DNA from 2 places in the Paenibacillus riograndensis SBR5 genome. Region 1 is predicted to be linked to the other one. Evidence: predicted binding sites of a transcription regulator. Region 1 holds the regulator's gene; the other holds the start of a gene.
What was found. The regulator Rex, encoded in region 1, represses fermentation and respiration genes when NADH is low (regulators of the CRP and FNR family bind a similar motif). The targets are predictions, from matches to a motif close to TTGTGAAATATTTCACAA.

Region 1 (16,207 bases):
TGTGGCTCGGACACACCTGATCGAGCTGATTGAATACCTTTTGCTTCGCTTCCAGGTCTTCGGTGATGGTCTCAATCACCATATCACAAGAGCTGAGTTCTGCGAAATGTGTCACTTTTTGAATGCGGCTGAGAATAAGCTTCTTTTCGGCTTGGGTAATTGCCCACTTCTCCAGCTGCTTGTCGAGACTTGTCTCGATCATTGCATAAGAATAGTCCAGTCTTTCAGCGGTTTTCTCCACCAGCATTACATCCAGGCCCTTGGCTGCCAGCATTTCAGCAATCCCTTGACCCATTGTGCCACCACCGATGACACCAATTTTCTTAAAATTCATCTAAAAGTCTCCATCCTTTCAGGTATCTATACTTTTGTATTGTACCTTGTCTGTCGTAAAAAATAAGTAGCCCGACATATAATAATATCTTAGCATGTCTGAAAAGTAAAAAAAAATAACCGGCATAAAGAATTATGCCGGTAAAAGGACACTGTCACGAAATTGACAACGAAATTGCTCTCCGGAGAGAACTTCTTCTTTCATTAAAATGTCAAGAGAGTAATCAAATACATTCCGCTGCTTGCCGAGCAGCTCATGCGTACGTACCATTAACTCGTCCAGAATTTTACTGTTTTCCTTCATTAATTCTTCTGTGGTAACCATTTGCAGATTCGCGATGCCCAGAGAGGTTAGCCCTGACTTCATCATCGTCTCCACAATATTGAGCGCCTGGTCAAAGTCCCCTCGTGATCCTGTGCTTCGGCCGCCGTAATACATTTCTTCCGCCACAGCGCCGCCCAGGGCAATCATAATCTGATTTTCCAGGTAATCCTTAGTGTACAGATACTGTTCGGTCTGCGGATTATGCCGCACGTAGCCTAGCGCTTGTCCACGGGGTGTAAGCGTAACTTGGCTAACGCTTCCCGGACGCAGCAGCTCGGCCATAATGGCATGTCCCAGCTCATGGATAGCTACCCGCTTCTTCTCTTCGTGGTTGGTTTCCCGGTCCGTCTTCTCGCCCATCATGACCTTGTCGATTGCGAGCGAGAGATGGCGCTGCTCCACTTGGGTCAGGTTCTCGCGCATCATGTAGATCGCCGCTTCGTTCATCACGCTCTCAAGCTGGGCGCCAGAGAAGCCATAAGCCTCTTCCGCGATCTTATCCAGGTCGACCTCTTCATGCAGCGGCTTGTTCTGGGCATGCAGATCGAGGATGGACCGGCGGCCCTTCTTGTCCGGCATGTCTACCTGGATATGACGGTCAAAGCGGCCGGGGCGCAGCAGCGCCGAATCCAGCATCTCCTTGCGGTTCGTTGCCGCAACCAGCAGGATGCGCGGCGTATCATTGTTGTAAATCCCGTCCATCTCCGTCAGCAGCTGATTGAGCGTCTGGTCATATTCACGCTGCTGTCCGCCTTCGCGTTTGCCGCCGATGACGTCAATTTCATCGATAAAAATAATCGCGCTTTGTTTATTTTCCTTGAGGGCACGCGCACGCGCATCTTTGAACAGATCGCGGACACGTCCGGCGCCGACACCCACATACATCTCAACGAACTCGCTGCCTGATGCGGCTACGAATACGGAGTTGGTATAATGGGCTGCCGCTTTGGCCATCAGGGTCTTCCCGGTTCCCGGAGGGCCTGTAAGCAGAATCCCCTTCAGCGGGCGGATGCCGAACTTGCTGATTTCTTCGTGGCGGATCAGGAAATCCAGCGCTTCGCGCAGCTCCTGCTTGGCATTGTCCTGTCCTCCGATTTCTTCAAAGGTCAGCTTCGACGGGCCGTTCTTTTTACGTTTTTTGTCTCCTCCGGCATTGACGGTCAGCCCCCCGCGCAGATGGGCAATGAGCAGAAGTGCGCCAACCATGCCTGCGGCGATGATCACGGGGAAAATATTAATCCCGACAAAAGCCATAAATATCACCAGCACAGGAACAAATCCGATTAATACCTCTTTCCAGAACTTAGGCATTATTCCACACTCCCATCGTTGCCGCAGCACGTGGCAAAATCATAAATTTGCTTTTCTTACCGTCGCTCAGGCTCACATATACGTTATTGTCATCAATTTCAGTTGCTGCAGTTACACTGCTGTATTTGGAATTCTGGGCTTTCAGTTCATCCAGCTTCGCAGGAATTAATGTATATTTACGGCTCTCCATGGCTTCAGCAACCGAGAACATCGCCTGGTCCCAATATTCATCCAGCAGTTCGCTGGAATGCTGCTCCACATCCAGTTTCAATGTACGGCCGTCAATCGCCGATCTGCCTTCAGTATTTACATACTGCACCAGCTCGCGCAATTTAGTGCCCGGCTGCAAATCAAGTTTCAAAGTGACCTCATTGCGTTTAATAGAGATATGGGAGTCATTCACTCCCTCATAAGCAGAGACAATTTTTTGCAGCGGCTCCTGCACCACGAACTCCCGGTAGGAATACCAGCCGCCAAACAAAAGCGCAGCCGACAGCAGAGACGTTAGCAGTACTGGCATAAGACGTAGTTTCAAGAAACGTCCTCCTCTCAATGATAAGAAAAATGTGAAAAAATATAATAAATTTTATTAAATAGCGTGCCTAATGCTCTTCCGAGACTAGCATGCTCTTAAGCATGCCGTAGTACAAATAGTAGTATATCACAGGTGTATATACGAATTCGAAGAAAAGTGTGAATATATTTAAAATTTTCAGTACTAATTTTTGGGCAAAATGACAGCCCGTTTCCCCTTATATCGACAGCAACGACCGCAACGATTAGCGCTGCGGCCGTTTTGGCGATGCTTAAGATATTCCCATCTTTATCACCAGATGCTGCTGGTTCTGCCTCAAAGATATATACCCGCAGATATATTCGACTCTCTACTGAATACGCTAATTTCCTAAATGTTAAAAAAGCAGGCAGACAAATACTTGTCCACCCGCTCAATATGGGTCGTGCGCTTATTATTTTTTCGGCAGGCTGTAGCCGTCCCCAATCGCATTTCCGTCCGCAAAACGGTAAAACTTGTAATAATAGCGTCCCTCCAGCTTATAAAACAGCTGCCACACATATTCTCCGTTGTACACACCCGGCAGCAGGCGCTTAATGGTGCTCCCTGGTAAGTCTGAGGCAATGATGGAACGGATCTTCTGCTCCGACATGCCTTTGGCCACTTCTTCAGCGTATACACCATTGTCTCCCCCTGCAGGCTTGCCGTCCCGTGTAAAGCGGACCCAGACCATCAGCTCCGTCCCGGCTGCGTTACGGCCTGTCATTACCCAGTAAATCGAATTTTCATCCCAGACGGACTTCTGGGCCCGGGTCACCTCTGTCAGTCCTGCTCTGGCTTCAGCAATCTCTGTGGCTGCGCTGCGTTCGCTCCACTGGTCTTTCATCACATAAGCATAGAACTGGCTTAGTCCGAACAGAAGGAGAAGAACCAGGAGTATCCCCAGCAGAAGCCATTTTCTTCTTTTCTTCAAAGTACAGCTCCCTTTCTTTCAAAATGCCTCACCGATCATGTTCATTTACCGCTTCAGCAGGCCCTCAAAGGTCTCCTGCGCCTTGCGGCGGATTTGTTCCTCATCCAGCGTCAGGCACTGCCCATGCTTCACAACCTGCTTGCCGTCCACCCAGACATGCGCAACATCCTTGGCGCTTGCCGAGTAAACGGCATGGGACAAGAGATCCGTATGCGGCAGGAAATGCGGCTGGTCGATATCCAGGGCAATGAAATCCGCCTTCATTCCCGGAGCAAGCCGTCCGACTCCTTCCAGAAAAATCGACTGTGCGCCGTATTCAGTCGCCATCAGCAGCGCTTCCTGTGCCGGAACCGCCGTCGGGTCACCGCTCACGCCTTTGTGGATCAAGGCGGCAAGGCGCATCTCCTCAAACATGTCGAGATTATTATTGCTCGCCGCGCCATCGGTGCCAAGCGATACCGTGACTCCTGCACGCAGCAGCTCAGGAACCCGGGCTACTCCGCTCGCCAGCTTCAGATTACTGCCCGGGTTATGGGATACCCCTACATGGTAACGGGCCAGAATCTCAATCTCTTCATCGTTCAAATGAACACCATGAGCGACCAGGGACGGGCGGGTGAACATTCCCAGCTTCTCCAGATGCGCCACCGGACGCAAACCGTAATCGGCCGCATTCTGCTCGACTTCCCGCCGGGTTTCCGACATGTGGGTATGCATAGGCAGGTCCAGATCATGGGCGGCTTGCACAAACTTCACAAAAAACTCCGGCGGACAGGTGTACGGGGCATGCGGTGAAATCATCGTTGTGATTCTTCCGTCCGCTTTTCCGTGCCAGTTCCGCGCAAAAGCAACCGCTTCCGCCAGCTTATGGTTCTGCACGTCCTCCGGACAGAGCCCGATCACCCCGCGCATCAGCACGGCACGGATGCCTGATTGCTCGGTAACCTCGGCCACACGGTCCATGTGGTCATACATATCCAGGAAGGTGGTTGTGCCGCCTTTCAGCATTTCCAGCACAGACAAGGCGGTGCCCCAATAGACATCGTCTCCGGTGAATTTTTCTTCCATAGGCCACATTTTTTCCTGCAGCCAATTCTGCAGCACCATATCATCCCCGTAGCCGCGCAGCAGGGACATCGCCGTATGGCCATGGGTATTGACCAGACCCGGCATGAACAGCAGACGGCTGCCGTCAATGGTCTGAGTACCTTCTTCTATGACAGGCTTGACTTCTCCTATGTATGTGATGAGATCCTTTTCTATAGTCATATAACCGCTAAGGACAGGCTGCGCCGTTCCCGGCACCAGGAAACGCCCATTTACAATTACAGTTTTATTGCTGCTCATCTTCCGCCTCGTCCTTTCCATCATGCAAATAATAAGCCAAGCTCTGCAAATCAGTAGTAAAATCAGCGGCATGAATCCGGATGTTGGCAGGCGTTTTCAAAATCACCGGTGCAAAATTGAGGATTGCCTCGATGCCTGAATCCACCAGGATATCTGCAACGTTCTGCGCTTCGCTGTCCGGTACAGTGATAATGCCGATGCGGATGCCCTGCTCGCGGATTGTGCTCCCCAGCTCTTCCATAGGCTGAACCGTCAGCGAGTTGATTTTCTGCCCGATCTTGGGGGGATAGGAATCAAAGACCGCGGTGATTTTCATCGTGTCCTTCAAATAGGCATTGTAATTGGATAAAGCGTGTCCAAGATTACCTGCACCCACGAGTGCCACATTGATCTGCTGGTCAAGCTTCAGGATATGGCGGATTTTCTCAATCAGATACGATACATCGTAACCGATGCCTTTTCTGCCGAAATCGCCGAAATAGGCCAAATCCTTGCGGATTTGCGCCGGATTCAGATCCAGCTTCTGTCCCAGCTCCTGCGAAGACACGGTGGAGATTTCACGCTTCTGGAGATCGTTCAGGAAACGCAGGTACACAGGCAGCCTGCGCACCACGGCCTCTGATATTTTATCCGATTTCATATTTTCTCCTCCTAAAAGTATTGTTAGCGTAACCTTAAATTTAAAGAGCTGCAGCTAATTAGTAATCATTCCCGGCGCCCCTTCAAAACAGAAGGCGCCTAAGGAATGATTCTCTGTACAACATCCATGAACAAACTAGCCAGCCTGCGGTGCTCTTACAACGGCATTTCTGCCGTTATTTCTGGACTAGCCGACCTTCAACGCTCCAACAACGGCATTTCTGCCGTTATTTCTGGACTAGCCCCTGCGGCGCACACCTTCTCCGCAACAGAAAAAATCATAATTTCTAAATAATTAAATTTGAACGTATAGTGGAATCAGGACACACTGCCGTCTTCAAGCCATTCGGCGATACGCGGGACCATCTGATCGGTGAGCATATGCTCCATTTTGGGTCCAGGGAGTGAGTACAGGAAGTACTTTCCATAATAAGATTCGATAACCCTGGTATCATATACAATAACAATTCCCCGGTCCTGTGCAGTGCGAACCAGTCTGCCGAAGCCCTGCTTGAACCGGATGACCGCCTGGGGAACCGACAGCTTCATAAACGGGTTCTTTTTCTGCGCCTGCAGCAGCTCAGCCTTCGCCTCAGCAAGCGGATGGTTAGGCGGTTGAAACGGCAGCCTGACAATAGCCAGACAGGTCAGCGCCTCACCGGGAATATCTACCCCTTCCCAGAAACTGCTTGTCCCGAGCAGCACGGAGGCGGCACTGTCCTGAAAACGCCGGATCAGCTTGCTGCGGCTTCCGCCCTCTACACCCTGACCCAGAACAGCGATGTCCTGGGAGGCAAGCGCCTCCTTCAGAGGATCATAGACCTGGCGCAGCATTTTATAAGATGTGAACAGCACCAGCATCCGGCCCTGGGTCGCCACTGCAGCCTCCGCCAGCGAATGCACCAGCTTATCGACAAACCGGGCATCGCCCACACTGCCTTTGACACTGGGAAAATCGCGCGGAATAACGAGAAGCGCCTGTTCGCGATACTTAAACGGCGACGGCAGCAGCGCTGTCATCAGACGCCCCTGTTCTGCGGACTCGCCCAGGCCGAGATTGTCTATCATGAACTGAAAGGATTTATCCACGGACAATGTGGCCGAGGTCAGGACAATGCTTTTCTTTTTATCGAAAAACAGATCCTTGAGCTGGGCACTGACATCCACCGGAACAGCATACAGCTGCAGCGATTTCCCGCGGTAATTCCCGCTGCCCTCCATCCAGTAGACAATATTCTCGTCGTTCAGGTTCATAAAAAACCGTACCTGCTCGCGGATCGAAGCCAAATCCTTGAAAAGCCCGCCGATATCCGTCACCAGACTGTCCGAGGACGACTGGCTCTCCGATTCGCGCATTTCGCTGAGCATCTTGTCGCCCCTGCGGATAATTTCGCTCAGGCTCAGGTTCAGGGTGTTCTCCAGTGCGGTGATTTCTTCCCAGCCCTTGGGCTGAGCACCCGGCAGAAGACGCGTAACCAGCTGTCCCGCTTCTCCTGCTGCGGCATCGCTGCGCTCAGGCAGCAAGGCAAACAGCTTGTCGCTAAGCGCATCCCAAGATTCCCTAACCGTAAGCAGATCCGGGTAGATTCTGTCGATCACCCCGCTCCATTCAGCCGCCTGTTCGTTGCCTGAAGACTGCAGGGTCTGGCGCAGAACGGGCAGCTGTCCGCTTTTGCTGTCCTTATAGAGGCGTGTAAGCGTATGGGCTACCGTGAAGTATTTCATCTGCATGCCCAGATGCTTGCCGGCAATATCCTCCAGATGATGGGCTTCATCAATAACAAGGTGCTCATACGCCGGAAGCAGCTGATGACCGGCCTTGACGTCTGCGAACAGCTTGGAGTGATTGGTTACTACAACATCAGCTATTCCGGCTTCGTGCTTGGCCCGGTGGTAATAGCATTTGCGGAACCAGGGGCAGGAACGTCCGAGACAAGAATCCGTGTCGCTGGCCACGGTCTCCCAGAAATCACCGCCGCGGCCGTTCAGATTCAGCTCCTCGTCATCTCCTGACTGGGTCTGTGTCAGCCACACAATCATTTGCGCTGCAGTAAGCGCTTCTTCCCGGGGACTCGCGAAGTCCTTTTTATTTATTTTATGTTCAAACTTGCGCAGACACAAATAGTGTCCTCTGCCCTTGAAGACCGCAGCCTTAAACGGGAATGGCACAACATTCGTCAAAAGCGGGATGTCGCGCTCACGCAGCTGGTCCTGAAGGTTGATGGTATGCGTACTCACCATGACCTTCTGTCCCGAGCGCACACTGTGGTAGATGGCCGGAAGCAGATAGCCCAGCGATTTGCCCGTGCCCGTTCCCGCCTCGATTAAGAGATGCTTGTCACTTTCCAGTGCCGTTATCACCTCATGGATCATAATTTCCTGGGCTTCACGGCTTTCGTATTGGGGCAAGGTCTCCTTAAGCCGCAGGGTCACCTCTTCCATATATTCCTCAAAGGTAATATTCTGCGCAGGATTGCCGGTTCCTTCCTCTCTGGGAGGCATCAGCTCCGTCCAGTCTCCTACAGCCAGCGCCAGCTGGCGGTAAAAGTTCAGCTCACCCTCAGGCTGGAAGGTCTCCATTTCCCGCTCATGCAGCAGCCCGTCAAAATACCAGGCGAGATCGCTGTCCTCGTCCGCAAACAATTCATTCAGGCGCTGGATGGTCAGCAGGGGCAGGCTGTACAGCTCCTCCAGGCATTTCAGCAGCACCAGTGCAGTTGCAAGGGCATCACTGTCCGCCTGGTGCGGACGCTCATGCGTGAGGCCGAAATGGGCGCTTACAGCGCCGAGCTGATAGGTGGTCAGTGACGGAAAGCATATCTTGAGAAAATCAATCGTATCCAGAATCCGGCCCTGGAACGGCAAATAACCGCACCGGTCAAGCGCATTCTGCAGAAAATGAAAGTCAAAAGCCACATTGTGGCCGACCAGCACAACATCGTCGAGCAGCGGAACCAGCTCCATCATCATCTCATCCAGTTCAGGGGCGTCCTGCACATCACTGTCCGTGATTCCGGTCAATCCCGTAATAAAGGGGGGAATCGGCGTTCCGGGCTTGACGTAGGAACCATACACCCTGGAGATGGACCGGTCTTCTTCTATAATGGCAAGGCCAACCTGGATGATCTCACCCACGGATTGGGTTCCTGTGGTTTCAAAATCAAGCACGGCAAATTTCATTATAAGTTCTAAATCCTTTCACTTGAGACTCCTTATCAGCATAACAGAAGTTACGAAAAAAGGCGATGCACACCCCTTGGCAAGCGGGATGCATCGCTTTAATGGATGAAGAATTATAAAAGCGAAACCAGCTGATGTCCAAATTGAAGCTTCCCGCCTCTCCTGCGGCAGACCTCCAAATTCACACTCGGTTCGGGAAGCAGGGGATCATGCTGCAAAGAGAGGCTAAATAGCTCCTGGGCTTCAGGGTAGCGCTCCTGGGAGGCCCGGATACAGCCCAGCGCATTGTAGATCATGGCCTTCAGCTTCCTCTCGCGGATCAGGGCCAGCATGTGATGCAGATGCCCCCAGGAGACGTCCAGCTCCCCTTCCTGCAGATAGGCCATGGCTAAATACAGATGTGCTGCCAGACTGTCGGGATAACGGGTGATGACTTGCTTGAATTGCTCGATGCATTTGCGGTACATCAGCAGCTTGTAGTAGCCCTGGCCGCGGACAAAGGAATCCATGGCCAGCTCGGGTGCCTCAATCTGTGGCATTTCTTCCTCGGAAGGTGGCGAAAAATCCGCATTTTGGCGGAACTCACTCAGCTTCTCGGCAAAGACCAGCCACTCGTCCATCACTTCATCGCTTAGCCTGTGCAGCATGTTGTACTTGCATAAAAGATCATTCCGGCGGGCGCCCTCCGCAGTTGGAAAGTCTTCGGCGATTTCCTGAAGCATCTTGTTCATCTCAGCAAATAAATGTTGAAACACGGGACACCCCCACCCTTACTGAAAATGAAATCAGCTTAAGCTTGCCTGCCTTCATTTTTCACAAGTACGGGTCTCTTCATCCCTGCCATTCATTGCATGGCTTAAGCTTCAGGCAATCGTGGCATGCAGCTCATGATCCGCCAGCTTGACCGGTTTGTTGTCAGCGTCCACGAATACAACCGTCGGCTTATGAGCAGCCAGCTCCTCGGAGGACAATATGGCATAGGAGATGATAATTACTGTATCCCCGGGCTGAACCAGCCGGGCTGCAGCGCCGTTCAGACAGATAACGCCGCTGCCGCGCGGTCCGGGAATGACATAGGTTTCCAGGCGGGAACCGTTGTTATTGTCGACAATCTGCACTTTTTCATTTTCCAGCAGGTCAGCGGCTTCCATCAGGTTCTCGTCAATGGTAATGCTGCCCACGTAATTCAGGTTGGCTTCCGTTACGGTGGCGCGGTGGATTTTGGATTTCATCATATGTCTAAACAAGGGCATGTACCTCCTTGGGGATAAAAACATTATTGTCGATCAGCCGGGTCCGGCCAAACTTCACAGCCAGCGCCATAATCACTTCTCCCTCTGCATCACTTAACAGAGACCCGCCAGCCAGCGTTTCCAGGCCCGGAAAAGAGAGAATTTCCACGTAATCGATGACCGCGAGCGGTGAGGACGAAATAACGGTTTCCAGCAGCTTGCGCGCTTCTTCCACCGTTCTGACAGTCCCTTCTTCAATCGCCTTGCGGGTTTCGCGGAGTGAACGGGACAGCACCAGCGCTTGGGTACGCTCTTCACCGCTCAGATACACATTCCGCGAGCTTAATGCCAGTCCATCCTCTTCCCGGATAATCGGACAAGCGATAATTTCCACATTCATGTTAAGATCGGACACCATCCGCCGCAAAACGGCTACCTGCTGCGCATCCTTCAGTCCGAAGAAAGCATAATCCGGCTGAACCATATTGAACAGCTTGCTGACAACCGTAGTCACGCCGTCAAAATGGCCGGGGCGGGAAGCTCCGCACAGCTGTGTGGTCAGCGAGCTTACGCTAACTTTGGTGCGAATGGGCTCAGGGTACATCTCTTCAACGCCGGGAATAAAAACGATATCTGCCCCTTCCCGCTCTGCCAGCTCCAGATCCCGGCGCTCGTCGCGCGGATAGGAAGAGAAATCCTCGTTCGGCCCGAATTGCAGCGGATTGACAAAAATGCTCATCACCACTGTGTTGGCTATTTCTCCCGCTTTGCGGATCAGGCTGGCATGCCCTTCATGAAGATAACCCATGGTCGGCACAAAACCAATCGGGGTGTGTCCCCCCATCCGCATATAATCCAGCGCTTCGCGCAATTCCAGAACCGTTCTGACTACCCTCATCTTATTCCTCTCCTTTTCCGGCCGCGCCGTATAACGAATCCAGCACATGCTCATCTGCATTAAAAACATGACTCTCCGCCGGGAAGGAACGGTCCTTCACTTCCTGGACATAGCTGCTGATTCCCTCACGGATTAGAGTGCCCACATCAGCGTAGGTTTTGACAAACCGTTTCTCCCGGTATGGGGAGGCATAACGCAGCAAATCATGGAAGACCAGCACCTGGCCATCGCAGAAACGGCCTGCACCAATCCCGATGGTCGGGATGCTGACAGCCTTGGAGATCGCCTCTGCCACTTCTTCGGTCACCAGTTCCAGCACAATTCCGAACACACCGGCAGCTTCAAGTGCCTTCGCTTCATCCATCAGCCGCTGCGCATCCTTGGCGTCTTTGCCTTGTATGCGGTAGCCGCCGATCATATTAACGGACTGCGGGGTGAGGCCGATATGGCCAAGGACAGGAACCCCGGCAGACACAACGGCAGACACCGTGCTGCAAATTTCCAGTCCGCCTTCCATTTTGACGGCATGTGCCCGTCCTTCCTGCATCAGCCTGCGCACGCTGCGCAGAGTTTCGTCAATACCTCCGTGGTACGTCATAAACGGCATGTCGGCCACGATAAACGTATTCCGGGCTCCACGGGTGACTGAGCGGGTGTGATAGACCATATCTTCTATGGTTACCGGCAGGGTGGTATCATAGCCAAGCACCACATTCCCCAGCGAATCACCGACCAGAATCAGGTCAATCCCCGCTTCCTCAGCCAGCAGCGCCGAAGGATAATCATAAGCCGTCAGCATGCTCAGCGGCACGCCGTCCGCTTTCATTTTTTTCATTTTCACAATATTCAGTGCTTGTTTGTCAGCCATAGGCTCTATTCCCCTTTTCGCAGTTATTACGCGTAAACGCGCAAACAAAAAAACCTTTTAGCATAGTCCGCTAAAAAGGTCCGAAGGGCAAAAAAGAGTCACTCGCGATCGTCCCTTCTGTCTCGGTCCTTACGGCTCAGAGCAGAATCCAACGTAACCGTGAAATACAGTTAAGAAGGTGAATCCAAAAGCAAATTCCCTGATATAAAAGGTTTCTTGCCGAGTACAGCTCGATTCCGATGCCGTCTCTGCCCTTATTATAACAAAATCTGCAAGTATGTACACTAAAAAAGATGACAAGGAATGGAACCTTGCCATCTCAGATCATCTCTATTTCTCCAGAGAGTACACTGACGACGCTCCCCGTGCCGTCCTTAAGCAGCAGACCTCCATTATCGTCCAGTCCCACAGCGGTCCCCTCACAGCGTCCCTGCGGGGTATTAAAGCCCACTTGGCGCCCGAGTGTAACTGACATAGACTCCCACAGTTCACGGATCGGCGCAAATCCCTGTTCCCTGTATACCAGATATAAGTACTCCAGTTCGGTCAGGACAGCCGCTGTAAGCGCTGAACGGTCAACAGGAATGCCGCCGCCTTCGATCAGCAGCGAGGTGCCGATGCCCTGCAAATCCGGCGGGTAATCTTCTTCCGTCAGATTGGCTGCAATCCCAATACCGGCGATTGCATAATGAAGCCTGCCTTCACGCAGGGAGGATTCCAGCAGGATGCCGCATATTTTGCGCCCGCCCGCCAGCAGGTCATTCGGCCACTTAATCCCTGCCTGGACACCCGTGACCTCCCGGATGGCTAAGCAGACGGCAACCCCGGCCAGCAGGGTAAGCTGCGGAGTTAATGACAAGGGAAGCTCCGGGCGCAGCACCACGCTCATCCAGATGCCTTTGCCGCGCGGAGAATGCCATTTCCGGCCCATCCGCCCCCTTCCGCCGGTCTGTTCTTCCGCCCGGACGGTGGTGCCTTGGGGAGCGCCGCTTTCCGCAAGCTTTTTAGCCTCTTCCTGCGTGGACACCACGGTTTCCAGCAGCTGCACACGGTCCAGCCAGCCGGGTACAAAAGTATCCCGCCCCCCCGCCAGCCGGAGCCTCTCATTACGATTCATTACGATCCATCCTTTTTGCTTCCTGCAGCAATGATTGATTGTCATTGGGAATGTCACCCGCAGCGGCAGCCAGCAGCAGCTGCTGCAGCCGCTCGCCCAGCCACGGACCCGGACGCTTATTCAGCGCCCCGGCCAGCTCATTCCCCGTCACGGCGAGCTCCGCGAGTGTGTGCAGCGGCATCTCCGCGGTCCAGGACCGCAGGAGGGCTGGGGTGGGCCGCTGCGCGGCAGGGGCGCATGCATCCGGCGCGTTATGCCGCTGCGCGGCGGGGGCGCCTGTCTCCGGCGCGTTATGCCGCTGCGCGGCGGGGGCGCCTGTCTCCGGCGCGTTATGCCGCTGCGCGGCAGGAGCGCCTGTATCCGGCGCCCCCAGTGCAGGCGCAGGCGGCTGTGCAACGCCTGCCGCGCAAGGCGCGGCGGCCTGCGGCAGCGCCGCAAGCAGCGTCAGCCACCCTTCGGCGGCTGACTGGCCGCAGGCCAGCACGGCGGCAATCCACCGCCGCCGCAGGGCCTCTGTGCCGCCAGGGGAACCCGGCGGCACCTCCGCAAGCGCCGCGTCCCACGCTTCGCGGACGCGCAGCACCCCGGCGACAGCGCTGCACGTCGCCCCCGGAAAGGTCCATGCCCGCAGCAGCTCGCCGGCCTCCGAGGCCGTCTGCTTCAGGGCATGCAGCAGGAGCGCCCACCGCAGGTGGGCGTCCTGCAGGTCTCCGATCCCGGCCGTCAGGGCGGCGGCTGCCGCCATGTCGCTGCCGGTCCAGGGGAACGGCGCCTTGCCGCGCGGCAGCAGCCCGCTGCGCGCCACGAGACCGAGGCCGCGCTGCGGGTGCGGGCCGAGGACAATGCGTTCAAGCTCCGCGCGAACGCGTTCTACGGCAATATGCGCCAGCTTGTCCCGCTGGCGCAGGAGCCCCCGCCAAGTATTCTTGGCGATGCTGAAATCAAGAACGGAGGCGAAGCGAACGCACCGCAGCATGCGCAGCGCATCCTCCCCGAACCGGGCCTCGGCATCGCCCACACAGCGGATCAACCGGCGCTCCGAGTCCTCTTGTCCGCCGTAGGGATCAACGACAACCCCATCCAATCCGCGGCACATCGCATTGATCGTGAAATCACGGCGGCGCAGATCCTCCTTCACATCACTTACAAACAAAACTTGCTCCGGACGGCGGTGGTCTGCATAACCGCTCTCCGTCCGGTACGTCGTCACTTCAAAGCTCCAGCCATCCTGTAGAACTGTGATAGTGCCATGCGCAAGTCCGGTTGGGACGCAGCGCGGAAAAATAGCCATGACCTCTTCAGGCCACGCCGAAGTCGTCAGGTCCATATCATGCACCGGCCGGCCCAGCAGCTCATCACGGACGCAGCCTCCGACAAAATAAGCCTCATATCCCTGCTCCAAGAGACCCGCTAATACCAGGTTACCCGCTGCAACCATTCCGGAAGGGGCCATTGTCCAGTCCATAGTTCAAGCACTCCCTACCTCTGGATTGTATCCAGACCATGCACCTTGCTTCCAAGCACCCGGTAATAGATATCTTCATATTGGTTGGTGATCACATCTCTGCTGAAATCATTACAGGAACGTATCAGACACGCTGCTCTGAACTGCTCCTCCATCAGGGGATCAGACAACAGCTTTACAGCATACTTCGCCATGGTAGCCGTATCCCCGATCGGGGCCAGAAACCCGGTTTTGCCATGCTGGATCAGTTCCGGAATGCCTCCGGCCTCAGAGCCGATGGTCGGAACCCCGCATGCCATCGCTTCCAGCGCCACCAGACCAAAGCTTTCCTTCTCCGACGGCAGCAGCAGTAGATCCGCCAGGGAAATCACCTGGGCGATCTCATCCTGCTTGCCGAGGAAACGAACCTTGTCTTCCAGCCCCATTTCACAGATCTTTGCCTGGATTTTGGGCAGTTCCGGCCCTTCCCCCACCAGCAGCAGCCGTGAAGGAAGCTCCTGGCTCACTTTTGCAAAAATATCGACCACATCCGATACCCGCTTAACCGGCCGGAAGTTGCTGATATGCATTAGAATTTTCTCATGCGGCTCCGCGAAGTCCCCGCGCAGATCAGTCACATCCCGGGGATAATACACACGTTTGTCGACAAAATTATAGGTCAGGTCAATTTCCCGGGTGATATCCAGCACCTTGCGGGTCTCTTTGATGAGATCCTGCGAAACCGCTGTCACCGCATCGCTCTCGTTGATACCGAGCCGGATCAGGTCCTTCAGCGACTCATCCTGTCCAAGAACCGTAATGTCGGTCCCGTGCAGAGTAGTTACTACCTTGATATCATTGCCCAGCATCTGTTTGGCGAGATAAGCGCATACTGCATGCGGCACCGCATAATGGACATGGAACAGGTCCAGTCCCACCATTTTGGCTACTTGAGCCATTTTGGTCGCGAGTGCCAGATCATAAGGCGGGTAACGGAAAACGTAATAATCGTTGACCTCAACCTCATGATAAAAAATATTCTTCTGAAACGTTCCCAACCGGAACGGGATACTATGTGTAATAAAATGGACTTCATGGCCCTTCTCGGCCAGAAGCTTGCCCAGTTCCGTCGCCACAACACCCGAGCCGCCAAGAGACGGATAACAGGTGATGCCTATTTTCAAACGGTCCATTGCTCCGTCCCCTTTATAAGACTTAAGTTCATTACTTAGTGTAATGATATGAATATATTATAGTGGTTCATAACCATTTAATAAAGATTATCAGGATTGATTAAGCGGTGTAGTGAACAGATCAACGGTGTGAGGCACTTTGCTAGCGAAGCCCTCAGCGTAAGGAATAAGCCGCCGCTGTCCAAGCAGCATATCTCTGGAGCGGACACGTTCGATATATCCTTTATTTAAAGGAGTGGACACTACGTCCTCTCCCGGACTTTTCTCAAATTGTGAGCGGTAGCAGGACAACGCCTGCTCTTTAAGGCTGTATTGCCCGGTCACATCAACAATAAGGTCAGTACGCCCCAAATCATTAATGAAATAAAAATACAGCTGTGGCGCAGGGACAGCAGGCTTGTCCGGCATATATTTGCGCAGCTTGGCATTAAAAACCGCTTCTTCCACCAGCTTGCTGCAGGCGATATGATCCGGATGCCGGTCTTCCCAATAAGGGGCAAATACGATATCCGGAGCAAACCGGCGGATCTCCAGCGTCACTGCCGCCAGATGTTCCTCTGTCATATATAGTCCCCGGTCCGGCAATCCCAGATTCGTACGAACGGATGCACCAAGCAGATCGGCAGCCTGTTGGGCTTCCATTCTACGGCGCTCCACAGTTCCGTTCGAGGACATTTCCGCCGCCGTCAAATCACACAAGCCTACCTTGAATCCTGCAGCCGTATGTTTGGCAATCGTTCCGGCCATGCCGATTTCGGCATCGTCAGCATGCGCACCGAATACAAGAATGTCCAGCTTCATTCATCCACACCCGGCTTATACTTATGTACAAG
Region 2 (16,207 bases), 2.3 Mb from region 1:
GGGCGCAGCGGCGGAGCTCCGCGCGCCGAAGCCGGGGCGCGGCCGGGTGCGGGCGGACGCGGCCGCGGCAAGGAAGCAGGCGGCTGGGGCGCGCCTGCAGAAGGGCGCAGCCGCAGCGCAGCGGCTGGCGGCAAGCGCAGCGGCTGGGGCGACGCTGCGCCAAGAGGCGGCGGGCACGCCGGCAAAAGCGCGGCGAAGCCAAGAACGGGCGGCGGCTACGGCAGCTACGACGCCCGCAGCAGCAGCCCGGCTGCAGGCTATGCAGCCGGAGAAAGCGCCGCCGGCCAGCGCGGCGGCAAAGGGGCCGCCGGTTCCAAAGGCGGCCCGGGCAGCGGCTACAGCGCCAACGTTTCCCGTGGCGCGGAAGCCGGAGGCTTCAGCTACGGAGCCTCCAAAGGAGCGGGCTCCGGCAGCGGATATAATCCGGGCGGCGCACAGGCCAGCCCGAAACATAGAGCGAATGTAGCCCGCAGCAATGACGCCGGGGGCTGGAGTTCGTCAGCGCCTGCCAAGGGGGGCGGCGCACGCAGCGGCTCCAAAGGCGGCAAAGGCGGCTACGGCCCGGGAGGGCGCAGCAGCGGAGGCAAAGCTTCATCGCGCGGCGGCCGGGGCAACGGCTCCGGGGGCACGCGCGGGGGCCGAGGCTCCTCCAGATAGAGGCGCTGGATTTCATTTTATGAAACTTGTTACCATAGGACGGCCAGCCGCTCAGGCTGGCATGCTGTGGTAACATTTTTTTTGCCTTTGTGTATCTTTAAAGTTTTGAAACATTTTGGACGCAAAGCTTGTCTATAATATAACTTGAACTTCAGATGTCATAGAGTATTGCCTATAGCGAATAGGGTGCGGGTGTTTCGGGTTCTAAGCGGGTAAACGAAGCCGGAGCCAAATTTCCGTCTGTGCATTTATCGGCTGCTTGTCTGGAGCATTCATTAACTTTCTGGGAGGAAACACAGGATATGTCTAAGACTGCTAAAATCGTCATTTTACTCATTATTGTAGTTGCTGTAGGCTGGGGGATAGGCAAATATAACTCGCCGTCGCCTTCGGCTTCACAGGAGGAGGGAGCCTCCGCAAGCGCGGGTGGTGAGCTTCAGGGACAGCCAGGCTCCGCACCGGAGCCTTCAGCCGTGGCCAGCGGCGCTCCAGAGGGATCAGACACGGCCACTGGAGATGGGGCTTCTGCCGAGCCGGATAATTCCGGCAATGAGGCGGCCGTGAAGCCTTCGCCAACGCCAGCGGATAAGCCCTCTGATCCGGACAGCTCCGGTTCAGCCGATCCGGCAGCAGAGCTTACCGCTGCCGAACCAGATAGTGTGGCTGCTATGATCAATAAGCAGTACAAGCTGCCGGATGGCTATAAGCCGGCTGATCTGGTCTATCCTGACGTGCCGTTTATTTTCTCGGATAAGATTGAGAAACGGATGCTGCGGAAGACTGCTGCTGATGCACTGGAGAAAATGTTCGCAGGTGCACTGAAAGACGGCGTACATCTGGCCGGGGTTTCCGGCTACCGTTCCGAGGCTACTCAGACCCGGCTGTTTAATAACTATGTCAAAAGAGACGGTGAAGAGAAAGCCCGTACCTATAGCGCCGTGCCTGGACACAGCGAGCATCAGACAGGGCTGGCGATCGACCTGTCCGGGACGGATGGCAAATGCGCGGCAGAAACCTGCTTTGCCGGAACAGAGGAAGCCAACTGGCTGGCAGCTCACGCGGCTGAGTATGGCTTCATTATCCGCTACCCTGAGGGCAAACAGGCGATCACCGGGTATATGTATGAGCCTTGGCATGTCCGCTATGTAGGAAAAGATATTGCTGCCTCCATCGCGGAGCGGGGCATTACGCTGGAAGAGTACTATGATGCTGTTCCGGTATCCAAATAATAAGTCTGCTGAATCATTAAAGCACTGCAAAGCACTGCAATTCCCCGAAAGGTGGAGGGCAGTGCTTTTTTATTGTATTAGGGCGTGCCCAGAAAGCACGTATCTTCTAGCCGGTGAAAGTCCGGTCACGGGAGGGGCCAAGCCCCCGTGTAGCTGGGATGCCTGCGTACGGCGAAATCTGTGCGTAGAAGCGCATCGACAAAAGTCCGGTCAGAGACAGGGCGAGCAACCTGCTAGGCCGTAACATGAAGTGAATCCTGCCGCGTCGTCACAAAGGCCCCGCAAGGGGGGAGAGAGGAAGTCGAGCCTCGCCTATACGGGTGAAGACCACGGAAGCTGCAGAGAACTTGGAACGGCAGTGAAGAATCCTCCGGCGTATGGGGATCGGCATGGAAGGAAAGAAGACGCAGTGAACTGGGGAGACCCTCCCCCACACGGGAGGAATTTTTTTTTTAGAAACCCGTAAAGAGACGCTCTATAAGTCCAAAAGATGAAATGAACCGTCTGTGGGAAGGGAGTCCGAGGGGCTCATAATACCGAAGAACCTAAGGACAACATAACCTTAGGGAGGGAAGGAGCCCTGCTTTGTTTATGCTTTTGGAGGAGGTACGAGTGAGTGAATGCCAAAGGGCTAACGACACCAAAGGAAAAAGTTCAAGAACTCCAAGAAAAGCTAGGTCATGCGGCCAAGGAGAACAAGAAGCGTAAATTTCATGCGCTGTATGACAAGGTCTACCGCCCGGATGTGCTGTGTGAAGCCTGGAAACGGGTGAAAGCGAATAAGGGAGCAGCAGGAGTAGATGCCGTGACGCTCGCAGACATCGAGGAACGAGGAGAAACGAACTTCCTTAAGACCTGTGAGCGAGAATTGAAAGAAGGCAGCTACCATCCGCAGCCTGTGCGGCGGCACTATATCCCAAAGAAAGACGGGAAGCCAAGGCCGCTGGGCATACCCACCGTGCGCGACCGAGTCATACAGATGGCAACCAAACTCGTGATTGAGCCCATCTTCGAAGCAGACTTCGAAGAAGTATCCTTCGGATTTCGCCCGAAGCGAAGTGCGAAAGGAGCGCTGGAACGAATCCGGAAAGCCTGCAACCGCAAAGGAAATTGGGTAGTCGACGTCGATATCCAAGGTTACTTCGACAACATTAATCAAGAGAAGCTCATGAAACTGGTACAGATGCGTATCAATGACAGGAGAATCTTGAAGTTAATACGGAAATGGCTTCAGGCGGGAGTTATGGAAGAAGGAAACGTGAGGCGTTCCGATTTAGGGACACCACAAGGTGGCGTCATCTCACCGCTGTTGGCGAATATCTACTTGAACTACTTTGACCGGCTATGGGAGAAACACGGAAGTGGATTGGGGGAACTGACCAGGTATGCAGACGATTTCGTCGTAGTCTGTAAAACGAAAAAGGACGCCGAACATGCCTATGAGCTCATAAGCAGAATCATGGAACGTCTGGAGTTAACTCTACATCCGACCAAAACCCGCATTGTAGGCCTGTGGACAGGAGACGAAGGATTCGACTTTTTAGGAATGCACCATCGAAAAACGAAAGCAGAAACTTCCCAAGGGAAGGTATATTACACCACACAGCAATGGCTAACGAAAAAGGCAGAGGAGCGCATCCGAGGCGTGGTCAAAGAAAGATTAGCCCCTCCGAGCATGCGCTCAAGAACGTTGGCGGAACAGGTGGAATGGCTCAATCCAAAGATTCAAGGATGGAGAAATTATTACTACACGAACTACAGCCAAAAGAGATTAGCGAAACTGGATTGGTATATTTTGCAAAGATTAACCCGGTGGTACGCGAAGAAGAGACAACGCGGGAGATGGATGAGGTCCAGGTCAGAAGTTAAATATTTGACCATCCAATATGGACTAAAAACGCTATTGTAATCTGCATGCCCATGAATGACGAACATCGGAAAGCCGTATGAGGGAAAACCTCACGTACGGTTTGATGAGGAGGGGCTGGGTTGCACCAGCCCTTTACTCTAGAAATATACAGTGTAAAAAAGTGCGGATATCTTGGCAGCCTCACAGGATATAAGCGATGCAGAAGGATTGGGCTCCATCAGCGAACTGAAGCGGACAGAGGAGCCCTTATTTTGCCCAAAAGCTTACTTTTTCAGCAGTTACGGACTAAGGAGGCGTTATATCGTTCGATCGAGCCTGGAATCAAGGGGAAAGGGATCAAATAAGGGTATCTCAGTCCGTCCCTACTGCGGAATAGCCAAATCTTCTATCCATAACGGCTTTCCTGTCCGTAACGGCTGCGGATCGATCGTGAAGGAGTACAACGATCCGTCTTTAGCATGCCCCCGTTTATTTTGGAGCGGTGGGGAATCCCTGAAATGAGAGGTAAAAGTACCTTTGATTTGGCCAGAAGTGGGCAATTGAGTGAAATGAGAGGTAAAAGTACCTTTGTTTCGGCCAGAAGCGGGCAACTGAGTGAAATGAGAGGTAAAAGTACCTTTGATTCGGCTAGAAATGGGTAACTAAGTGAAATGAAAGGTAAAAATACCTTTGATTTGGCCGAGAAGCGGGCGACTGAGTGAAATGAGAGGTAAAAGTACCTTTGATTCGGCCAGAAGCGGGCGACTGAGTGAAATGAGAGGTAAAAGTACCTTTGATTCGGCCAGAAGCGGGCGACTGAGTGAAATGAGAGGTAAAAGTACCTTTGATTTAGCCAGAAGCGGGCAATTGAGTGAAATGAGAGGTAAAAATACCTTTGATTCTGCCGAGAAGCGGGGCTAGTGCGGTTTGTGGTTCTAACAAGGCCACTGGACCTCTGCTATACATCGCCCAAACCTCTATTGTTCCTTTTTTTCGGTTACCTGAGAATTTTAAGTTGTAAAATCATCTCTAAAAATTACATATAAGTAAAGGCAGGGGGAAACAGTGCTTATTTTGTTCAGTTGCAGTACTTATTTTGTTCAATTATGGAGGAGATAATGAAATGACGAAACAGATTCAGGCAGATGTAATCATTATCGGCGGTGGAACCGGAGGCTGTGCGGCCGCTCTTGGTGCTGCAAGGTCAGGACGGTCGGTGGTGATGACCGAGGCCTATGAATGGATTGGCGGACAGCTCACCAGCCAGGTGGTGCCTCCTGATGAGAACCGCTGGATTGAACAGTTTGGCTGTACGGCAAGCTACCGGACTTACCGGAATGCAGTACGCGACTATTACCGCAGATTCTTCCCGCTCACGGAGCAGGCGCGCGCCCGGGCGGGGTTCAATCCCGGAAATGCCTGGGTCAGCCGTCTCTCACATGAACCGCGCACCGCACTGGCGGTGCTCCGGGATATGCTGGCCCCCTATGTGCACAGCGGGCGGCTGCAGATATGGACCGGATATAAGCCCGTGCAGGCCGAGACAGACGGGGATGAGGTGATTTCAGTAACGGTGTGCGGGCAGGATGGAGATAGGCTGGTGCTGACAGGCAGCTATTTTTTGGATGCAACCGAGGAAGGGGATGTGCTGCCGCTTGCAGGCGTGGAGTACGTAACCGGCGCAGAATCCGTTGCCGAGACCGGGGAGAGACACGCGCTTGCGGGTCCGGCGAATCCCCGGGATATCCAGGCGTTCACGCATTGCCTGGCGCTCGACTATAACGAGGGTGAAGATTATACGATTGCCAAGCCGCGGGAATATGACTTCTGGAAGAACTATCAGGCTGATTTCTGGCCGGCTCCACAGCTGAGCTGGACCGTTCCTTCCCCCTCAACGCTTGCGCCTGTGACCTATGTGCTTTTGCCGGAGGAGGGGGCAAATCCGCTGTTTACTTACCGGAGATTGGCGGACCGCAATAATTTTCAGCCCGGGACCTACAAGACGGACCTCAGCGTGGTCAACTGGCCGCAGAATGACTACTGGCTCGGACCGATTGTTGACGTTGCTCCGGAGGAAAGGCACCGCCATCTGGAGAGAGCGAAGCAGCTCAGTCTTTCCCTGTTGTATTGGATGCAGACAGAGGCTCCCCGCAAAGATGGCGGCATAGGTTACCCTGGCCTTCGTCCGCGGCCGGATGCGACGGGAGCGCCGCATGGACTTGCACAGGCTCCGTATATCCGTGAAGGACGCCGTATCCGCGCGGAATATACGATTCTGGAGCAGCATCTCAGCCCGGCCGGCCGTCCCGGCGGCAAAGCCGAGAAATACCCGGATACTGTTGGCATCGGCAGCTACCGGATTGATCTTCATCCCAGCACGGCGCTGCGGACCTTCATCGACATTCCTTCGCTGCCGTTCCAGATCCCGCTGGGGGCGCTGATCCCGGTTCGGGTGAACAACCTGATCGCTGCTGCCAAAAACATTGGGACCACGCATATCACCAATGGCTGCTACCGGCTTCACCCGGTGGAATGGAACATTGGAGAGGCTGCAGGCATGCTGGCGGCCTATTGTCTGGATAACGGGACTACTCCCCGTGGGGTGCGAAATTCCCCGCAACAGCTGAGCAGCTTCCAGACCCGCCTGCGCAATAACGGGTTTGAGCTGGAATGGCCGTCTATTGGTGCGGTCTAGGCAGGGTCAGGGCGTGCATAATCGGTATGATGAATCAGGATACCGAAGAGATCTTCTGCGGGCAGGCTACGGCAGTCCGTGCAGGTGTGTCTTACAGCTGCAGCCGCCGGTTCTGATGGTTCATCTCCCCGGCCCCTGGTTAAGTAGTGGGAAACCATGAAATTACCAGTGAGAGGGGAGCTTCAGATGTCCGAACATAATCATGTGGTGAACAAGGATGGAAATGTGACGATGGCTAAAGTGAGTGACGCCCTTGACCGGATAGAGCCCGAACAAAAAGACGTTATCCTGAAGAATTTCGAAGATTTCAGATCTTATCTCAGAAAGCGTATCCAATTGGCGCAAAAAATTGGGTTGGGCGAAGAACAGCTGGCCGCAGCGGCGGAGAAAATCGCCGACTATTTGGCCGCGCATGAGGAACCTCGCAACAGCGAGGAGAAGCTGCTGCTGGAGCTGTGGAAGGTCGGCAGCAAGGAAGAGCGCCAACGGCTGGCGCATATGCTGGTTAAGCTGGCCCGGAATTGAATAGAGCTGTTTTGCGCTAGCGCTTATCTAAAGTGCATAGGCTGGACAAAGATCCTTCTTCGGGTGGCTGGGGGAGGATTTTTTGCCGTAAAGAAGGCAGAGCAGGAAATGCCAGGTACCCGAATGTTATAATGGGGAGAAAATTGACTTGGAGATGCGCTGATGATGAAATTAAGCATACTGGATCAATCGCCGGTCTCGGAGGGCAGCACGCCGGCGGAGGCTTTGGCTGAAACCGCAAGTCTAGCCATAGAGGCGGACCGGCTGGGCTATCACCGCTTCTGGGTCTCCGAGCATCATGCGGCACGCGGGCTGGCCGGTTCGAGCCCTGAGGTGCTTATGGCACATCTGGCTGCGGTAACCTCAAGAATCCGCATCGGTTCGGGAGCTGTGCTGCTTCCCCATTACAGCGCGTATAAAGTGGCCGAGAACTTTCGCGTTCTCGAAGCCCTGTACCCCGGCCGGATCGATCTTGGGCTGGGCAGAGCTGCAGGAGGCGGGGCGCTCGCCGCAAGAGCGCTCCAGGAGAACCGGACCGGCGGCAGCGCTGAGCTGTACGAATTGCAGATTCAAGATCTGCTCAGCTATCTGTATGGCGCTCCGGATCAGTCGCACCGTTTTGCCGGGCTGGAGACCAGCCCGCAGATCAGCACTGCGCCGGAGCTCTGGCTGCTCGGGTCCAGCAGGGAAAGTGCTGCCCTTGCCGCCAGACTGGGGACCGGCTATGCATACGCCAGGTTTATTAACAGTGCAGGGGGCAGCATGGCGGTCCGCTCTTTCCGGAGCAGCTTCCGCCCGTCTCCTGCAGCTTCTGCGCCCCAGGCGCTGGTATCGGTGTTTGCCGTATGCGCCGAGACTTCCGCAGAAGCGGACCGGCTGGCTGCCAGTATGGATTTGTCCCTGGTTCAGCTGGAGAAGGGCCATGTCTCGACAGGCACGCCTTCTGTGGAGACGGCACTGGGCTACAAGTATACGCCGTATGACCGGTTCCGGATCGAGGATAACCGCCGGCGAATGGTACTTGGATCACCGGACGAAGTGCGGCGGCAGTTTACAGCGCTCATGGAGGAATACCAGTGTGAGGAAATTATGTTCGCTACGCTTATGCACCGCTATGAGGACAAGCTGAGATCCTTGCGGCTGATAGCCGAAGTCTGCGGATTGCGCGGAGGGGCCGGGGTGAATTAGCCGCAGCCACGGTGCCGTGAATTTTGGATTTCTGCGGCAATGAGTTAAGATGAAGAATGGCTGGACAGCGCATCGCCGTTAGAAAAATCCACGGATGAAGGGGAGAAGCAGGATGTCTATTTACAGTTTTGCAGGCGTGAAGCCTTCGGGTGCAGAGGTGCCTTTCAAGGATTATGAAGGCAAGGTGCTGCTGATTGCCAACACGGCCAGCAAATGCGGACTTACACCACAGTACGGGGATTTGCAGAAGCTGTATGAGCAGTACGGCGACAAGGGACTTGTGGTATTGGGTTTTCCCTGCAACCAGTTTGCCGGACAGGAGCCGGGCACCAGTGAAGAAGCAGAGGAGTTCTGCCAGATTAATTATGGCGTTACGTTCCCCATTTTTGCCAAAGTGGATGTGAACGGGCCGGATGCCAGTCTGCTTTTTCAATACTTGAAGGGCCAGCAGCCGGGAGAAGGCGGGAGCAGTGACATTCAGTGGAACTTCACGAAGTTCCTCGTCGACCGGAGCGGCAACGTGGTAGCCCGTGTGGAACCAAAGGAATCACCTGAAAGCATGAAGGAACAGATAGAAGCATTGCTTTAGAACAATTAAGGAGACGGCGAAGCCGTTTCTGTGTGCCGACTTAACTTGAGTTTTCCTCCCGAATAGCGGCCTTTGCCGGGTTTGGGAGGATTTTTCGTATGGGGATCTATGAAAATTATCCTTGACGCTTTTCAGGGACACTGTATCCTTTGAAGAGGAATGTAGATCTTGGAGAAGTGCATAGAGTGAATGGTGAAGCAGGATAATAACGGCAGGAGGGTTTTAAAACGGCATGAGGTTAATTACAGAGGTGGCATCGGCAGCAGGAATTCATGAGGAGCATCTGGAGCTGTACGGCAAATATAAAAGCAAGCTGTCGCCATCCCTTTGGGATGAGCTTAAGCACAATCAGGACGGAAAGCTGGTGCTGGTCACCGCGATGAATCCGACTCCGGCCGGCGAAGGCAAAACGCTGACGACCATCGGACTGTCCCAGGCGCTGAATGCAGCGGGGGTTAAGACCGTAGCGGCGCTGCGCGAGCCTTCGCTTGGTCCGACCTTAGGAATGAAAGGCGGAGCCACTGGCGGTGGCAAGGCGCAGATTGTTCCGGCGGATGAGATCAACCTGCATTTTACAGGCGATATACATGCGGTAACTTCGGCGCATAATCTGCTGTCGGCCATGATCGACAATCATCTTTTTCAGGGCAACCTTCTCGGATTGGACCCTCAGCGCATTGTTTGGAAACGTGTAATGGATATGAATGACCGCAGCCTGCGCAGCATTGTGACGGGTCTCGGCGATGGCAACGGTACGGTGCGGGAGAGCGGTTTCCAGATTACAACTGCCTCCGAGATTATGGCGGTGCTGTGCCTGTGCGACGGTCTTGCCGATCTCAAAAAACGCCTCAGCCGCATGCTGGTCGGATATGACCAGTCGGGCCAGCCGGTCACGGCAAAGGATATCGGGGCAGTGGAAGCCATGACTGCGCTGCTGAAGGAAGCTGTGAAGCCCAATCTGGTGCAGACACTGGAGGGGACACCGGTAATTGTGCATGGCGGGCCTTTTGCTAATATCGCCCATGGCTGCAGCAGTGTAATCGGTACCCGTTATGCGCTGAAGCTGGGTGATGTGGTGGTGACGGAAGCAGGCTTCGGGGCGGATCTCGGCGCAGAGAAGTTCATGGATATCAAATGCCGTCAAGCCGGGCTTACTCCCGCCGCTGCCGTGCTGGTGGTGACCGTGAAATCGCTGAAATACAACGGCGGTGTGCGCAAAGATGAGTTGCATCAGACGAACCAGGCCGCCCTGCTCTCCGGCATTTCCAACATGGAGCGCCATATTGAGAATTTGGGCAAATTCGGCGTTCCGGTGCTGGTGGCGCTTAATCACTTCGAAGGAGATGCCCCCTCGGAGATTAACGATGTCCTGGAGGCCTGCCGCCGTCTCGGCGTACCCGCAGCCGTTTCCAGGGTATGGGCGGAAGGCGGCGCCGGAGGGCTGGAGCTTGCCATGGAGCTGAAGAAGCTCTTGGAGCAGGGAGAAGGCCAACCCGCGGCATTTGCTCCCTTGTATGAGGACAATCTGGACATCCCGGCCAAAATCAAAAAAATCGTCACCGAAATTTACCGTGGCGCTGAGGTGGCCTTCTCGCCGGCAGCAAAGCGCAGCCTGGGCATGATTGAGAAGCTTGGCCTCCACCAGCTTCAGGTCTGCATGGCTAAGACTCCGTACTCCTTCTCGGACCAGCCAAGACTGCTGGGAGCCCCCGAGGGCTTCACTATGGGTGTCCGCGATATTACGTTGTCGCTGGGCGCAGGCTTCGCTGTAGTCATCACCGGCAATATCGTTACGATGCCTGGACTCCCGGCCCAACCGGCGGCAGAAGGCATTCAGGTAGACCTGGACGGTGTCATTAACGGTTTAGAGTAACTAGGTTATATAAATTCACAGGCTTAAGCCCCCGTATTTCTGCGACTGATGCAGAGGTAAGGGGGCTTTGCTGCGTCTGCGTTGAAGGTTCCCTGCTCCTTCCTGCTGTACAGCAGACATAATGTACCCGTTCCGGGGAAAACTAATGCAGCTGCAGGGTGGACCTGAAGGACTAAAATCCGCAAAAGTTGTGAACGTTGTGAGAAAAATCACAAAAAGGCTTGTAATGTGAGAAAAATCACAATATAATCAACTCATAAAGTGAAATAAATCACAACTATAGAGAAAATAAATGAATGCCCACATTTGGAGGAGGAAGAAACCATGAAAGTAGCAGTCATTGGATGTACCCATGCCGGAACCGCCGCAATTGTTAACACCGCCCAGCTTTATCCTGAAGCCGAGATTACAGTATATGAACGCAATGATAATATTTCTTTCCTGTCGTGCGGGATCGCGCTTTATGTAGGGGGAGTAATCAAGGACCCGCAGGGGCTGTTCTATTCTTCGCCGGAAAAGCTGGCTGAGCTTGGTGTCAAGACGAACATGCGCCATGAAGTTACCCGGATCGATACGGACCGCAAAACCCTGCGTGCCCGCAATCTGGCAACAGGCCAGGAATTCGATGACTCCTATGACAAGCTGATTATGACCACCGGCTCATGGCCAATTGTTCCGAAGCTGGAGGGCATGGAGCTTGACGGTATCCTCCTGTCGAAGAACTACAGCCATTCCAACACCATCATCGAAAGAGCACAGCAGGTGGACAGAATCACTGTTGTCGGCGCCGGATATATCGGAGTCGAGCTGGTAGAAGCTTTTCAAATGAACGGCAAGCAGGTTACGCTGATCGATGGCGAGGATCGTATCCTGAGCAAATACCTGGATGAAGAATTCACTGCACCTATTCAAAAATCACTGGAGGATCACGGAATCACTCTGGCGCTTGGCGAGAAGGTCAGCTCTTTTGCAGGAGAGAACGGTAAAGTAACCAAGGTCATTACCAGCAAAGGCGAGCATGAGACAGACCTGGTGATCCTCTGCATCGGATTCCGTCCGAATACCGAGCTGCTGAAGGGCAAAGTGGATATGCTTCCTAACGGTGCAATTATCGTCAACGACTACATGCAGACCAGCCTTCCGGATATCTATGCTGCGGGCGACAGCTGCGCAATTCACTATAATCCGACCGGCAAAAATGCTTACATCCCCCTGGCAACCAACGCAGTGCGCATGGGAACGCTGGTAGCCCGGAATCTGGTGTCACCAACCATTGCCTACATGGGCACACAGGGCACTTCGGGGATCAAAATTTATGAAGACAATATCGCCGGAACCGGGCTGACGGAAGATGCGGCCAAAGCGGAAGGCATGGATATTGAAAGTGTCCTGCTGACCGACAACTACCGTCCTGAATTTATGCCAACCTTTGAGCAGGTGCAGTTAAAGGTGGTATATGACCGCCTGACCCGCCGCATACTCGGCGCTCAGATTATGTCCAAGATGGATCTGACGCAGTCGATCAATACCGTGTCGGTATGCATACAAAATAAAATGACAGTAGACCAGCTGGCATTTATCGATTTCTTCTTCCAGCCGAATTACAACAAACCATGGAATTTCCTGAATAGCGCAGGCCTTCAGGCCTTACCCGCAACAGTTCCCCATAAAGAAACTGTAACGGTCTAACCCTGCAGCCTGCCCCATAACCGGAGCCGAATGAAGGCTCCGGTTTTTTGATGCGCCCCGGCACAAATGTATCTTTTTGGCGGACTGGCCGCTTCCACTTGAATAAAAACATTCCGCATTGGATACTTTTGTGGTAAATTTGACATGTCAGTGAAAAGTTTCACTTAGTTTTTACATAAGTGATTTTTATCACGTAATTGTCTTAGTCGACACGCTACAATGACATAAAGGAACAAATTTTAAGTATTAAAAGGGGATAGGAATCATGGCTTATAACAAACCGCAGGGGATTGCCGAAGTCACGGTGGAGAACGGAATTAAGAAAGCACATAATCCGCTCAGCACTGTACTTATTCTTGGCTTCTTGGGGGGAGCGTTTATCGCGCTCGGATTTTTGCTGGACATTCGCGTAATTGCAGGCGCACCGAAGGAATGGGGCTCCATTGCGAATTTTATCGGGGCTTCCGTATTCCCGGTAGGTCTGATCATGGTGCTGCTGGCCGGAGGGGAACTGCTGACAGGCAATATGATGGCGGTGCCGCTGGCATTTATGTCCAAGAAGATTTCATTCTGGGAAACGATTAAGAACCTGGTGCTGATTACCATCAGTAACTTCGCAGGCGCCTTGTTCGTCGCATATTTCTTCGGCCACGTTGTCGGCCTCACCGCAGACGGCGTGTATCTGGATAAACTGGTGGATATGGCCGGACACAAGATCGATGCCACCTTTTTGCAGGCGTTTGTTTCCGGTATCGGTTGTAACTGGCTCGTTGCTCTGGCCGTATGGCTCTCTTACGGAGCGGATAACTTCAGCGGTAAAATCCTCGGAATCTGGTTTCCGACCATGGCCTTTGTAGCCATCGGCTTCCAGCACGTTGTAGCCAACATGTTCCTTATCCCTGCTGCCATATTTGAAGGACATTTCACCTGGTCCCAGTACTTCAGCAATTTTGTCCCGGTCTGGCTCGGGAACCTCACAGGCGGTGCAATCTTCGTGGCATTCGCTTACTGGATGGCTTACCTGCGCAAAGCGCCGGCGGCTGTTCAACCGGTGGAAGGCATTTCTGCTGCCGGTGTAAAAAAACACGCATAACCTCCTGGCCTGCCCAGGTCTGGCGGACCATCAGCACTCTCCGGAAATCTCCGGGGGGTGTTTTTTTTGTTATTCCGGCTACAACAAAATTCGCCGTGCATATCCGACTCGGGGGAACGAAATCGGGCTCACGGCGAATTCATAGGGAGTGTTTCATATGCTCTATTACCCAGGCATACTTGGAACGAATCAGTTTGTTCCCGCCTATTTTCTTTACGTGGAGCAAATGCGGTTATAGAATATACATATTCAAGCCGCAAAGGAGGACTGCAGCCCATGAGTTACAGCGGAGATGGGGTTTTCCCGGCGGTATGCCCGCTGGATTGCCCCGACACATGCGGACTTCTAGTGCATAAGCAGAATGGCAAAATCATTAAAGTGGAGGGCAACCCCGAGCATCCGGTGACTAAAGGGGCGATCTGCAACAAGGTGCGGCATATGGCCGAACGGGTGCATCATCCCGAGCGGCTGCTGCAGCCCCTTCGCCGTACAGGGCCGAAGGGAAGCGGTTCTTTCACGCCGATCAGCTGGGAAGAGGCCATAGGCGAAATTACCGGGCGTTTTAAGGAGCTGTCGGCGGATTACGGGCCGGAGAGCATCCTTCCCTACAGTTTCTACGGAAATATGGGGGTGCTCAGCGTTGACGGGATGGACCGGCGGTTTTTTAATGCGCTTGGTGCAAGCCGTTTGGAGCAGAGCATCTGCAACGCTGCCGGCAGCGCAGGCTGGAAATATACAATGGGCTTCAACGGCGGGACCAGCCCTGAGGATACGGTGAACGCCGACCTGATCATCGTCTGGGGCGGCAATATTGTCAGCACGAGCATGCATCAGGTCGTCTATGCCGAGCAGGCCCGCAAACGGGGGGCGAAGGTAGTTGTAATCGATGTGCACCGCAACCGCACGGCCCAGTGGGCGGACTGGTTCCTGCCGCTGTATCCCGGCACGGATACAGCGCTCGCGCTCGGGCTGATGCATATCCTGTTCCGTGACGGAATGACGGATGACGCTTTTCTTGAGCGTTATACAATCGGCCATGAGGAATTACGCAGCCATGTGCTCGCCTACCCGCCCGAGCGGGTCGCGGAGATCACAGGCATTGCGGCAGCGGATATCGAGAAGCTGGCCAAGCTGTATGGGGAAGCCAAGGTCTCGCATATCCACATCGGCAACGGCCTCCAGCATCACGATAACGGCGGCATGAATGTGCGCACGATCGCCTGTCTTCCGGCACTTACCGGTGCCTGGCTGAAGACCGGCGGCGGAGCGATCAAGGGGAACGGCGGCTATAGCTCCACGAATGACCGGGCACTGACCCGCCCTGATCTGCGCCCGAACCGCCGGACACGTACAATTAATATGAACCGGATCGGTGAAGCGCTGGAGCTGAAGGAGCAGCCGGTGATGGGGATGTTCGTCTACTGCAGCAATCCTGTGGTGGTAGCCCCCGATGCGGAGCGGGTACGCAAGGGATTTGCCCGCGAGGATTTGTTCACGGTTGTGCATGATCTGTTCATGACCGACACGGCTCTCTATGCCGACATCGTGCTGCCGGCAACATCCACGTTTGAGAATGTGGATCTGTATACTTCCTATTGGCATCACTATATCCAGCTTCAGGAGCCTGTGCTGGATGCGCCCGGGGAATGCAAGAGCAATGTGGAGGTCTTCTCGCTGCTTGGCAAGGCGATGGGCTTGGATGCGGAGGCGTTCAGCGAGTCCCCATATGATATGATCCGTCAGGCGCTGGATTATCCGCGCAACCCTTATCTGAACGGGGTAACGCTGGAGCGGCTGACAGCCGAGCGGTTCGTGAAGCTGGATATGTCGCCGCAAGCGGATTATCTGGACAACCTGCCGACTCCCTCCGGCAAAATCGAGCTGTATTCAAAAGCTATGGAGCTGGCAGGACTGCCGCCACTGCCGACATACACGCCGCTTAAGGAAGGCTATGACGGTCAGCAGCGGCCGCAGCCTGGAACGGCGTACCCGCTCATGTTCGTTTCACCGCCGAACCATAATTTCCTGAACTCCACCTTCTCCAATGTGGAGAAGCACCAGCGGATGGAGAAGCGGCCGACACTGCAGATTCACCCCGAAGATGCTGCGGTGAGGGGAATCGGGGAAGGCGACGGGCTCACCGTATATAACGGCAGAGGCAGTATCGAGCTGTGGGCGATGGTAACGGACAAGATGCTGCCCGGCACTGTCATCAGCCAAGGTCTGTGGTGGGAAGGCAAAGGACACAAACAGAGAGTCAATGTGTTGACGCCGGACCGGCTCGCCGATATGGGGAACGGGGCGACTTTTTTCTCAACTACTGTAGAAGTGAAGCGTAGGGAAGAAACACAGTCCAACGGAGAATCTGTTGGGTTTAAATGATGTGTTTTATTTGAGTGACGCGATAAAGCGTCAATTCATATGCTTGCCCTTGACCCTGTTTTAGGCTGATACTGGATGAATTAATGACTCATAGTTTACAGGGGATGAAAGACAAGATATGAAGTTTTTGCAAGCCTATCCTAAAGAAATCAAAGTATTTCTGATTGCCAGCTTGATTAACGCAACCGGCAGTGCGCTGATGTGGCCGCTCGTGACCATGTACGTATTCGATGAGCTGGGACGGAGTATGAAGGATGCCGGCCTCGTCCTGTTAATTCAGGCTCTCGGGGGGATTGCCGGCCAGCTGCTGGGCGGTTCGCTGTATCACAAGGTCGGTGTCAACCGGCTGATTGTAGGGGCCTTGGCCCTAACGGCCTTGTCCTTGTTCTCCATTCCGGCGGCAAGCAGCAACTGGCATTTATTTATCGTTTTGATGGG

Region 2: the regulator Rex is predicted to act here: its motif matches at 12,443-12,460, upstream of PRIO_RS31405 (formate/nitrite transporter family protein).

The regions. Positions count from the first base shown of each region.
Region 1 covers NZ_LN831776.1:5,153,164-5,169,370, forward strand. The annotation lists gene PRIO_RS21815 (3-hydroxyacyl-CoA dehydrogenase family protein) at 1-334, opposite strand, end outside; gene PRIO_RS21820 (AAA family ATPase) at 467-1,969, opposite strand; gene PRIO_RS21825 (hypothetical protein) at 1,962-2,504, opposite strand; gene PRIO_RS21830 (cell wall elongation regulator TseB-like domain-containing protein) at 2,938-3,456, opposite strand; gene PRIO_RS21835 (amidohydrolase) at 3,502-4,803, opposite strand; gene PRIO_RS21840 (redox-sensing transcriptional repressor Rex) at 4,790-5,443, opposite strand; gene dinG (ATP-dependent DNA helicase DinG) at 5,761-8,622, opposite strand; gene PRIO_RS21850 (tetratricopeptide repeat protein) at 8,736-9,353, opposite strand; gene panD (aspartate 1-decarboxylase) at 9,486-9,869, opposite strand; gene panC (pantoate--beta-alanine ligase) at 9,862-10,704, opposite strand; gene panB (3-methyl-2-oxobutanoate hydroxymethyltransferase) at 10,754-11,620, opposite strand; gene PRIO_RS21870 (biotin--[acetyl-CoA-carboxylase] ligase) at 11,940-12,737, opposite strand; gene PRIO_RS21875 (CCA tRNA nucleotidyltransferase) at 12,727-14,190, opposite strand; gene bshA (N-acetyl-alpha-D-glucosaminyl L-malate synthase BshA) at 14,217-15,374, opposite strand; gene bshB1 (bacillithiol biosynthesis deacetylase BshB1) at 15,465-16,175, opposite strand; gene mgsA (methylglyoxal synthase) at 16,172-16,207, opposite strand, start outside.
Region 2 covers NZ_LN831776.1:7,429,619-7,445,825, reverse strand. The annotation lists gene PRIO_RS35245 (DEAD/DEAH box helicase) at 1-657, shown strand, start outside; gene PRIO_RS31450 (M15 family metallopeptidase) at 960-1,886, shown strand; gene ltrA (group II intron reverse transcriptase/maturase) at 2,503-3,795, shown strand; gene PRIO_RS36330 (hypothetical protein) at 4,254-4,397, shown strand; gene PRIO_RS35825 (hypothetical protein) at 4,459-4,656, shown strand; gene PRIO_RS31435 (FAD-dependent oxidoreductase) at 4,859-6,430, shown strand; gene PRIO_RS31430 (DUF3243 domain-containing protein) at 6,617-6,955, shown strand; gene PRIO_RS31425 (LLM class flavin-dependent oxidoreductase) at 7,118-8,143, shown strand; gene PRIO_RS31420 (glutathione peroxidase) at 8,256-8,732, shown strand; gene PRIO_RS31415 (formate--tetrahydrofolate ligase) at 8,965-10,605, shown strand; gene PRIO_RS31410 (FAD-dependent oxidoreductase) at 10,930-12,294, shown strand; gene PRIO_RS31405 (formate/nitrite transporter family protein) at 12,560-13,387, shown strand; gene PRIO_RS31400 (molybdopterin-containing oxidoreductase family protein) at 13,664-15,769, shown strand; gene PRIO_RS31395 (MFS transporter) at 15,888-16,207, shown strand, end outside.